One region of the Synechococcus sp. JA-3-3Ab genome, then DNA from elsewhere that is predicted to be linked to it. Evidence: riboswitches for the same ligand, from Rfam matches in the RefSeq annotation. Region 1 holds a riboswitch; the other holds the start of a gene.

The links. A riboswitch is a leader RNA that binds a small molecule or an ion and turns the genes downstream of it on or off. The one in region 1 is predicted to bind cobalamin.
Region 2: linked by a shared signal. The riboswitch ahead of CYA_RS11165 (sirohydrochlorin chelatase) and the one ahead of metE (5-methyltetrahydropteroyltriglutamate--homocysteine S-methyltransferase) in region 1 are both predicted to bind cobalamin.

What each region holds. Positions count from the first base shown of each region.
Region 1 covers NC_007775.1:163,650-169,283, forward strand. Annotated here, with positions in the region: gene CYA_RS00795 (methyltransferase domain-containing protein) at 1-276, opposite strand, end outside; gene metE (5-methyltetrahydropteroyltriglutamate--homocysteine S-methyltransferase) at 491-2,734, opposite strand; cobalamin riboswitch at 3,140-3,345, opposite strand; tRNA gene CYA_RS00805 (tRNA-Arg) at 3,360-3,434, opposite strand; gene CYA_RS00810 (molybdopterin synthase catalytic subunit) at 3,468-3,953, opposite strand; gene CYA_RS13900 (MoaD/ThiS family protein) at 3,954-4,253, opposite strand; gene moaC (cyclic pyranopterin monophosphate synthase MoaC) at 4,192-5,286, opposite strand; gene moaA (GTP 3',8-cyclase MoaA) at 5,291-5,634, opposite strand, start outside.
Region 2 covers NC_007775.1:2,381,496-2,387,129, forward strand. Annotated here, with positions in the region: gene CYA_RS11160 (heavy metal translocating P-type ATPase) at 1-1,906, shown strand, start outside; cobalamin riboswitch at 1,942-2,085, shown strand; gene CYA_RS11165 (sirohydrochlorin chelatase) at 2,115-3,143, shown strand; gene CYA_RS11170 (hypothetical protein) at 3,255-4,148, shown strand; gene CYA_RS11175 (PAP/fibrillin family protein) at 4,145-4,762, opposite strand; gene CYA_RS11180 (L-threonylcarbamoyladenylate synthase) at 4,818-5,525, opposite strand; gene CYA_RS11185 (hypothetical protein) at 5,547-5,634, opposite strand, start outside.

The DNA of each region.
Region 1 (5,634 bases):
CGGGGGCAGCCGATCCAGCCCGCCCCAGCGCACCATCTCGTGGACAAAGTCGTGCTTGGCCTGGATGAAGTTCTTCCGCCGCGGCGGGGATCCGTAGTGGCCCAGGTGAATATGCTCGCCCCAGTAGAACTCCAGGATCCCGTCTCGCGTCCATTCGTCGTAGGCGCGGGCTACCGATTCAGGAGAGCGGTACTTGCGGGCGGTCAACAGGTAGGCTCCCAATCCTATAGCTAGGAGCAGGACTAGGCCCCAAAAAACCCAGAGTGTTGGATTCATTAGAACTACCTTGAGATGGCTAGAGATGGCAATTGATGATTGTTGCTGCGGTGGCAACAGACACAGCGGGGATCCCTTCTGGCCTCCGTTGATCCAGCGGAGCAAAGCCCCACTCTCATCTTGCCCTATTTGCCAGCTGCAAGGCGGCCTAGGAGTGTCGTAGCCGCACGGTTGCCCGCGGAGGAGACGCTGGCCTGAGCAACCTTGCCGGGGGCTAGGTGGCCTGGAGCTCCTCCCTTAGACGCTGAGTGGCTGCCACCATGTTTTTCAGGGCAGGGATCACTTCCTCCCAGCGGCGGGTTTTTAGGCCGCAGTCGGGGTTGACCCAGGTTTGCTCTAGCGGCAAGTGGGCCACTCCCAGGCGCAGTTGCCGGAGAATCTGCTCGGTGTCGGGCACCGCCGGGCTGTGAACGTCGTAAACGCCGTTGCCTACCTGGTGGCGATAGCCGGCTTGGGCAATCTGCAGCAAGGTTTTGTTGCTGCTGCGGCTGTTTTCGATGGAGAGGACGTCGGCATCCAGACGCTCGATGTGCTCGATGATGTCCCCGAACTCCGAGTAGCACATGTGGGTGTGGATCTGGGTTTCGGGCTTGGCGCCAGCGGTAGTCAGGCGGAAGGCCTCCACCGCCCAACTTAAGTATTCTGGCCAGCGCTCTTTTTTCAAGGGCAGCCCCTCTCGCAGCGCTGGCTCGTCCACCTGCACCATCGCGGCTCCGGCAGCTTCCAAGTCGGCCACCTCTGCCCGCAGGGCCAGGGCAATTTGCAGGGCCTGCTCGCGACGGGAAACGTCAACGCGGGGGAAGGACCAGTTGAGCATGGTTACCGGCCCTGTCAGCATCCCCTTGACCGGCTTTTGAGTCAGAGATTGGGCCACCTTGAACTCCCGCACCGTCATGGGGCGAGGGCGAGACACGTCGCCGTAGAGAATGGGGGGACGCACGCAGCGGCTGCCATAGCTCTGCACCCAGCCGTGCTCGGTAAAAGCAAAGCCCTGCAGTTGTTGGGCGAAGTATTCCACCATGTCGGTGCGCTCGAACTCACCATGCACCAGCACATCCAGGCCAATTTCTTCTTGGATGCGGATGCACTTGGCAATTTCGGCGTCGATGGCAGCTTCGTATTCGGCCTGGGAGATCTCGCCCTTTTTGTACTTGACCCGCCACTGCCGGACTTCGGGGGTTTGGGGAAAAGAGCCGATGGTGGTGGTCGGCAGCGGTGGCAGCTTGACCTGCCGGCCTATACGCTGCTCGTAGGGAAGGGAGCGCTGGAAGTCCTGCGCCGTCAGGTTAGCCAAGGCCTGGCGCACTGTAGAGTTGGGGGGATTGAAGTCCTGGAAGGCCTGCCACTGCTGCTCCAGCTCCTGCTGCTGGGCGGCGGTGTCTTCGCCGTTGAGGGTGCGGGCCAGCAGAACCACCTCGGCCAGCTTCTGCTCGGCAAAGCTGAGAACATTGCGCAAAGGCTCTGGCAGGTGGGTTTCCAGAGCAGCGTCGTGGGGCACAAATTGGAGCGAGCAAGAAGGCTGCACCCGCAGGTTGGGGGCTAGGGCTTGCAGCTCTTGCAGAGTGGCCAGAACGGCTTTGGGCTGGATCTGCCAGATGTTGCGCCCGTCCACTACCCCCGCCCCCAGGATCTTGTCGGCGGGGAAGCCGTGGGCTCTGACCAGTTCCAGGTTGTGGCCGCGGGTGAAGTCGAGGCTGAGGCCAGCTACCGGAAGCTCCACCGCCCAGGGGTAAGTCTCCCCCAAGTCGTCAAAGTAGGTAACCAGGTGGAGAGGGATCCCCACGCTTGCAAGCCAGCGGTAGGTCTGCTCCACCGCTTCCTGAAGACTTTTGCCTTCGCTGGTCACCAAGATGGGCTCATGGACTTGCACTTCCCGGATCCCCAGGCGCTGCAGCTCCTGCAAGAGTTCTCTGTAGAGAGGAAGCAGCTTCTCCAGATCCCCCCGCAACTCGCCAGAGCGCTGGCTTAGAGCAAGAAGGGTAACCGGACTGAGGAGGACGGGGCTGGTGCGGTTTCCTAGGATCCCTTGCGCCCGTCGCACCGTGGCCAGGAAGTCGTCGAAATGGGCCTGAGGGATCGCGTCGGCCTCAATTTCCGGCACCAGGTAGTGGTAGTTGGTGTCAAACCACTTGGTCATTTCCAAGGCCGGCAGCCCCTCCTGCCCCCGCGCCATGGCAAAGTAGCGCTCCAGGCCTGATAAGCTCTGAAACCGGGAGGGAATCAGCCCCAGCCAGGTGGCCCAGTCCAAAACGTGGTCGTAGAGGGTTTGATCTCCTACGGCAATGTGGTCGAGGTTGGCCTGTCGCTGGGTTCGCCAGGCCTGACTCTCCAGATCCTGCAGCGTCGCCAACAAGGCTTCCGCCTCCAGGGTGCCGCCCCAAAAGGCCTCCAGGGCTTTCTTCAGCTCGCGGCGCTTGCCCATGCGGGCATAGCCTAGGGTTTGAGTTTCAATGGCCATAAGGTACCTTGTCCTGAATCGAATTCGGTAATTGAGGTTGCCGCCAGTTGTCATCCAACCTAGGCAGCAAGAGATGGCCGCCGACATGCCTATCGGTGGCATCCCGGCAGAAGGTTTTCCCTAGGCCAGGAAACCTGCCGGAGCTGTCAAGGCGTTCCTTCACCCTGGCGGCTTGCCCACTCTGCACAGGGGGATGCCCAGAGGACTCTTTTGTGCAACCAAAGCGAGCAACCGTCCTCCTAGCTGCCCCTGAGCTATCTGCTCAGCTCTCTTGTCCGCGCTTTTGACTGAGTGCCTACGATCCGAGAGCGTCGAAAATCCGTAAGCAGGCCGATGAAAAAACTTCGAGACGGGAACGGGCTAACGTCAAAATGGGGAGCATATCTGTACCTCGCAGATATGGTGAACTGTGGAAAAACCGCCGGCGGGCATTCTGACTTGCTCAGTTTTGGAGGGGCTGGCTTGCGTTTCAAGGCCTCTTGCAACAACGAACTAGGGATCCCAAGTCCAAAACCGGCTCACAGCTGCGGGACAGCGGCAGATTCTCACTGCACTTTCCCCGTTGCCTCTGACGGCTGATCCCCGTCAGAACCGACAGTAGACTTTATCCTATCACTGGTTTTAGCGGGACTGGGCGGATTTGAACCGCCGACCTAGCGCTTAGGAGGCGCTTGCTCTATCCAGGCTGAGCTACAGCCCCAGGTCAGGTACCTCACTGATACTAGCAGAGAGGCTAGGGGGTATCGCCGCAAGGCTGCCGAGCAATAGCGTTCTTATGGAATTGCTGGAACAAAGGCTTTGCTTTCTGACACAAAACCCAACGCGGCGGCTCACCCCAGTAGTACTCTTTTTTCCAAATGGGCAAGCGCTCCTTGATTGCATCAATGATGTAACGTGCTCCAGCAAAAGCGGCGCCGCGATGTTCAGCTGTAGCACCAACCCAAACCGCAATATCACCAATTGCAAGATGACCCTGGCGGTGACAGGCAACAGCACCGCAGAGGCCAAACTTGGCGTGGGCTTCTCGGAGGATCTTCTCGCCCTCCTTCTGGGCAAGGATCTCGTAGACTTCGTACTCCAAGCTGAGAACAGGTTTGCCCTGGCTGTGGTTGCGTACCCAGCCCTCGAAGGTTACTAAGGCACCCGCTGTGTTATTGACGAGCAAACGACTGAGTTCAGCTGGCTGGATGGTGCTATCCACAATTAGAAAACGCAGCATTTAGCCCCCACAAACTGGTGGAATGAAAACTACCAAGGCACCTTCATCTATCGGCCTAGTCAAGTCACAGAACTCATGATTGACAGCAACCTTAACGTCCTCCGCTGCTAGCGAAAATCCATACTTTGCTTGCAGCTGCTGATAGAGCTCTAGGTAGTTTGCTGCACTGGTTTGCAGCACTTCGCTGCTCCGCTGAGCCTGTTCCCGCAGCACTGCTACATATTGAATTGTTACGGTCTTACTTAGGACAGATTGAGTTACCATGGCTGCAACTACCCCAAACGGATTGGAAAGTGGCATACTCCTCGGCGGTATTGACGTTCATGAGCTCGACCTCATGGTTGGGGGTAACTAGGGTGCAGGGCTGCCTGCTGAGGATTTCCACAGGGCAGTACACCCCTTCCGCGTAAGCCCTTTCTAGTACCGCTGCAGCTTGAGGAGTATAGATGGCGCAAAGAGCTTCCGGGAAGCCGCGCTCGGGGTTAACATAGCAAGTTGCGATTGTTTCGGCTTGGTAGTGATCCAGCAGCTTTTGGATTGTTTCTGACCGAAGGTTCAGTAGATCACAGGCAACAACCAACCAGTTAGCTTCAGGATGAGTATTCAAGGCAGTCAATAGGCCACTGATCGGGCCAACGCTTTCTACTAGATCTGGTAGTGTGGGCAAGAGCTCTAGAGCTGTGCCCGACCACTGACCGGCACGCGCTGACAAGTAAACCTGCTGGCAGTAGGGCTGCAGCAGTTCATAGAGATAGGCGGCGTGGGGTTTGCCAAAAGGGTTCAGCAGCGCTTTATCGCGACCCATGCGCTTGCTACGTCCCCCTGTGAGCACCAAGCCATAGAGGGGACGTTCCAGGAGGGCGTTTTTGCCGCCGGACTTAGTTACTAGGCGGGTCTCCTGGATGCAGATATGGGGCGACACCGACTTGCACATGTCATAGATTGTCAGCGCTGCTGTTGCCGCACCACAGAGAGCTTCCATTTCAACCCCTGTCTTAGCGCTGGTCTTGACAGTGCAGTGGATGGTTACAAGCAAGTGATCATCAATTGTGATATCAAAGGTGCAGTCTTCAACAGGGATCTGATGACAAAAGGGGATCAGTTGGTCAGTTCTTTTAACAGCCATTGTACCGGCAATGGTTGCTGTCTGAAATACCGGTCCTTTTTTCAGGTGGATATCTTGGCCAACAACATAGGATCTGAGAGCAGGTGGCAGTTGAACTCTTGCCCGTGCTGTGGCCGTTCGCAAAGACACCGATTTGTGGCTAATATCTACCATATGCGGATGGCCTTGAGCATTAAGATGGGCCCATGTACGATCAGCTTTGTCCATAGAGCTAGCCCCCTAAGCCGTACATTGGGTGTGAGACCTGCTCAACCCGGCGCAGTGGTTTCATCCCCAAAAGCTGCTGGTAAATTTGCTGACGTTGGCCTGGTGTTTTGTCTCGAACCGAGAGACCCTCCTCACTAAATAGGCAGGCAAAGAGACGACCATCAGCTGTCAAGCGCCACCGGGAACAGCTGCTGCAGAAGGGCTGAGACTCAGAGGCAATAAATCCAACTTTAACATTCTCGTCGATTGTAAAGTAAAACGCTGTCGAATCAGGTGCCGCTGGAAGGGGGGTTAGAGTATAGCGTTCTTGCAGACGGGCAATGCACTCTTGTGCTGAAACGTAGTGTT
Region 2 (5,634 bases), 710 kb from region 1:
CCCCTGGCTGCAGGATCCGTGGTTGCAGTTGCTGCTGACGGCGCCGGTGCAGTTTTGGGTGGGCCAGCCTTTTTATCGTGGCGCCTGGGCGGCTTGGCAGCGACGCTCGGCGGATATGAATACCTTGGTAGCTTTGGGAACGAGCGCCGCTTTTTTCTACTCCCTTTTTCCAACCCTCTTTCCCAACTTCTTCCACCAGCAGGGCCTGCACCCGGATGTGTACTACGAAGTGGCGGCGGTGGTCGTCACCCTGGTGCTGGTGGGCAAATGGATGGAGCAGCGGGCCAAGGGGCAAACCTCCGAGGCCATTCGCAAGCTGATCGGGCTGCAGCCGAAAACGGCAAGGGTCATCCGCGACGGGGTGGAGCAGGATATCCCGATTGCGGCGGTGCAGGTGGGGGATCGCATCCGGGTGCGCCCCGGTGAGAAGGTGCCAGTAGACGGGGTGATCCTGGAAGGATCCTCCAGCCTGGACGAGTCGATGGTGACGGGCGAGAGCCTGCCGGTGAGCAAGTCGGCAGGAGATGAGGTTATCGGGGCCACCCTCAACCAGACGGGCAGCTTTGTGATGGAAGCGCGGCGGGTGGGCAAAGATACGCTTCTGGCCCAGATCGTGCGCCTGGTGCAGGAGGCCCAGGGATCCAAAGCTCCCATTCAACAGGTGGCGGATCGGGTGACGGCCTGGTTTGTGCCGGCGGTGATCGGGGTAGCCATCCTAACTTTTGTGCTCTGGTGGGGGCTGGCGGGCAATCCGACGCTGGCTTTGGTGAACACCATTGGGGTGCTGATCATCGCCTGCCCTTGTGCGCTGGGGTTGGCCACCCCCACCTCGATCATGGTGGCGACGGGGCGGGGGGCAGAACTGGGGATCCTGGTGAAGCGGGCCGAAAGCCTGGAATGGCTGGCCCATCGCCTGGGCACAGTCGTCCTGGACAAAACCGGCACCCTCACCGAAGGCCGTCCCAGCGTCACCGAGATCTGGACGCCAGGATCTTCCCCCCTAGCCCTGTTGCGCCTGGCAGCGGTGGTGGAACAACACTCGGAACATCCGCTGGCCCAGGCAGTGGTGCAAAAAGCCGAAGCCGAAGGCATCTCGATCCCGCCGGCCCAGCACTTTCAGGCAAAAGTGGGCGAGGGGGCAGAAGCCTGGGTGGAGGATCAGTGGGTCGGCATCGGTCGGCTGAGCTGGTTGCAGGCGATGGGGATCGCTTGGGATCCCTCTTGGTTGGAGCGGGTTCAGACCTGGGAAAGCCAGGGCAAAACGGTGATCGGCGTGGCGCAATCCCACCGTCTGGTGGGGCTGTTGGCCATTGCCGACCCCATTAAACCCACCTCCCCTGTAGCGGTGCGCCAGCTTCAGGAGATGGGCCTGGAGGTGATCCTGCTGACCGGGGATAACCCCACCACCGCCCAGGCCATTGCTCGGCAGGCAGGCATTCGCCGGGTGATCGCCCAAGTCCGCCCTGAGCAAAAGGCAGCCTATATTCGCCAGCTCAGACGGCCCCGCCACCGGGTAGCGATGGTGGGAGATGGCATTAACGATGCGCCGGCACTGGCAGAAGCCGATGTGGGGATCGCCATCGGGACGGGCACCGATGTGGCCATAGCCGCCAGCGACATTACCCTGATATCCGGCGATTTGCGGGGCGTGGTTACCGCCATTCAACTTAGCCGCGCCACCCTTGCCAACATCCGCCAAAACCTCTTCTTCGCCTTTATCTACAACACGCTCGGGATCCCGATTGCCGCCGGGGCGCTCTACCCCTTCACCGGTTGGCTGCTCAACCCCATGCTGGCGGGGGCGGCCATGGCCTTGAGCTCTGTTTCCGTAGTGGCTAATGCCCTGCGGCTGTGGCATTTTCGGCCCTCACCCCCAACCCCTCTCCCTGGGGGAGAGGGGAGCTAGGGATCAAGGCAGGGGGCCGGGGCTATCCCCCCAGGGGGGCTTGGTGAACGGCAGGCGGCAAGCTAACCTAAGAAGCTCGGGCAGACTGGGGAAAGCGCGGTGCAAATCCGCCACTGTGACGCAACTGTGATGGGATCCCTCCCTCAGCCAGAACACCCACCTGCCCTTGTCCTGTACCCCTTGCGATTCACAAGGAACGGAGTTTTTTGTGTTGGATGTCCTCAGTTTTTCCCCTCCCCGTGCGGTTGGGCAGTTTTCTTCTCCTGCCTTGCCCCTGTTGCTCATCGGCCATGGATCCCGTGACCCTGAAGGGCAGCAAGCCTTTCTGGAGCTGGCCCAAGTTTATCAATCCCTCACCCCCCATCGGCCGGTGATCCCCTGCTTTTTGGAGCTAGCCCAGCCCAGTATTGCCCAGGGGGTGGAACAATGCTTGGCCCAAGGGTGGCAGGAGATCGTGGCCCTGCCGCTGCTGCTTTTTGGGGCGCGCCACAACAAGTTCGACGTGACGGTGGAGCTGGATCGTCTGCAGGCCCTCCACCCGCAGTTGCGCATCCACTACGGCGGGCCGCTGGGGATCCGGGTCGAGATCTTGCAACTGTTGCGGGAGCGATTGGCCACTCTGCTGGCTGCCCAGCCGCAGCAGATCCCAGGGGCGGAAACGGTGTTGCTGTTTGTCGGTCGCGGCTCCAGCGATCCCGAAGCCAACGCCGAAGCCTGTAAGCTGGCCCGGCTGCTTTGGGAAGGATCCGGGTTTGCTGCCGTGGAAACCTGCTTTATCGGCATCACCCATCCCCGCCTGCCGGTGGGTCTGGAGCGGGCCCTCTCTTGGCAGCCGCGCCGGGTGGTTGTGCTGCCCTATTTTCTCTTTACAGGGGTGCTGGTGAAAAAAATCGAGGCGGCGGTGGAAGAACGGCGACGCCAATACCCCGAGATCGACTGGCTGATGCTGCCGGAATTGGGCCTTGTGGACGCGGTGCTGCACAGCCTGCAGCAACTGGAGCAGGAAGCTCTCCAGGGCCAAACCCTGATGAACTGCCACCTCTGCAAGTTTCGCCTGGCGGTGAGCGCAGAGCTGGGAGCGGGGCATACTCATCACCATGACCATGACTCCCATGGGCACGGATCCCATCACCATCACTCTCACCATCACCACAACCACGGCCATACCCCCGCAGCAGCAGCGGATCCCTGGGCCGAATTGCAGAGCTACCACCAGCGGGCTTGGCAAGTGCCCTAAGCGAGAAACAGAGGCTGCCGGCGGGATAAACTGAGATGCAGGCAGGCGATCTGTGAACCTGACCTCTGGTTCTCCTGCTCCGGTGGTTCTGCTAGCGAAAAAACAGAAACGATGATGTTCTCCCGCTCCTCTTGGGTCTCAGGTGCCGCTGCCGCGGGGAGCGGGATCTTTGTCTTCGCGTTGGTGGTGGGCCTGCTGGATCAGATCCTGCCGACCCTGCCCAAGGTTTCCCTGTCCTTGGCCGGGATCCCTGGGCTCCTGGCTGCAATTGGGGCCTCCTACGGGGTTTGGCGGCTGGTTCAGATGGGTCTGCAGTCGCATTCCTGGCCTGACTTTCGAGAATCGCTGTTGGCGGCTGTGTCTCCCTTTGATCCCGCCGATTATGGCGACAACCCTCGGCAACCCGAGGAGGATTCTCTCCCTTTGCAGTCGGTTGACGAGGATCCTCAAACCCAGATCCGCGATCGACAAATTCTTGATCAAGCTGAGCAGCAGACGGAAACTGAAACCGAAGTAAGCGAACACACTCAAGTAAGACTGCAGGGCGAGCAGCACCAGGATCAAGCTTCGCAGGCCAAGGCCCAACAGTTGCAGCCCCTACAAGAATTGTCATCACCTTCTTCCCCAAGCCCTGAGTCGGCAAAACCCACACCAGAGCCAGAGCTCAACCAAAAACTTCGCCAACTCCAGATGCAGGTCGCCACTCTGAAAATAGAACTGGAACTCCAAGAAATCCAACTGCAGCAGTTGGAGGTGAGGCGGACTCGGCTTCAGCAGCAGAAGCAGAAACTCAAGCACGTTCTGCGTCGCACGGCGTCCGAAAATCAAAGGCTGCGCTTCTTACAGGAGCAAAAAGCCCGGCAACTGGAGCAAACTCAGCAAGAGCTGCAAGCTTTGCGGGAGTCCTACCGCGCCTTGCAAGTTCTACAGGAAATAAGCTCCACCCTAACCCAAAACCCATCTCACGAAAGGGCGGAAACGGAGTCCTCTGGATCCTCCGACTAGCCGACCCGCTTTAGAACAAATACACTCCCCTCGCTGCCCCGACCCAGCCGCAAGTCTTCATCCAAATAGGTGATATCCAGCCAACCCGTTGGCTCGCGGCGGCGAACGTCGATCTGCACCGCCGGGATCCGTTTGGGATCCCGCTCGAGCAGATAGAGAAAACTCTCGATCTCGTAGCTCATCAAGGCCTGGGATCCGAGCACCAAGCGCTCGAAAATGACCCTGACCCGGCATTCCGACTCTGGGTAGAAGCGGGCCGCCACCGCCACAACTCCCCGGGGCAGCCAAGCCTGCAGCCAGCCGGATCCCTGGATCTCCGCCACGTTAAAGACCCGCCCAGCTTTGGCCCGAATGCACTGGTAGATCTCGCCGGTGGTCAGAAGGGGCAACTGGGCCAGCCGCAGCAGGTCTGTGCTGGTGGTAAATAGGGTAAGCCAGTTCCCCTCCAACTGTTCAGGAACAGAGGTTGGCCTGGGGGTGGGGTTGAGCGCCTCCAAAGCAGCAATGTGAGACAAGATCTGGGCTTTCTGGTCAGGGGAAACCTTCCGGCCTCGGTCAGCCCCCTCCAGCAGGCGCAACAGGGCCAGCTTTTGCTCAGCCAAAGACTCAGGCATGGGCACACTCCACAGGCACCGGCCCTATTCTAGAGAACACGGGATCCCTCTGCCCTCAACCCTCCGCTTCCACCGGCTTCAGATTTAGATTTATTAGATCCGCCACCTGCTCGTACCCCAAGCCGGCCCGCACCAGCAGCGGCTCCGGCCCCGTGAGATCGATCACCGTCGAGACCTGGGCCCGATAGGGAGCCTCGTCATCCAGCACCAAATCCACCTGTTTCTCCAACTGTCGCATTTCCTCGGCGGTAAAGATTCCCCCCTCTTCCCAATCCCCAGCAGAGTCAAAACCCACCTCCAAAGAGCCGACGGGATCCCCGCCCAGCTTGGCCGAGGTGGAGACGATGGGATTGCCCAGCTCGGCCAACAGCGCCTGACAGATGGCCGAATCGGGCACGCGGATGCCGGTGGTTTTCCGCTTGGGATCCATGACCAACTTGGGCACCAGCTTGGTGGCCGGCAGCAAAAACGTAAACGGGCCCGGGATCAGCCGCCGCATCAGCCGATAGGCGGGATCGCTCACTTGGGCATACTGGGCAATTTGGGAAAGCGAAGGGCACAAAAAGGTGAGGGGCTTGTCGTTGGAAAGCCGCTTGAGACGCCTTACCCGCTCCACCGCCTGCTTGTGGGTGACATCGCAGCCAATGGCATAGACCGTATCGGTGGGGTAAAGCATGACCGCCCCTTCCCGCAGAGCGGCTGCAATCCGTTGGATGGAACGGGCCTGGGGATGCTGTGGATGGAGCTTAAAATACTCGGCCATTCGGGAGAAAAAAGCAAAACCTCAAGACTCGGAGCGGCTAGGGCTTTCCACCACTTCCGCAACTCCCCCAGAACGAGGGGTAGGCGGCACCGACAGGGATCCCTGCGGC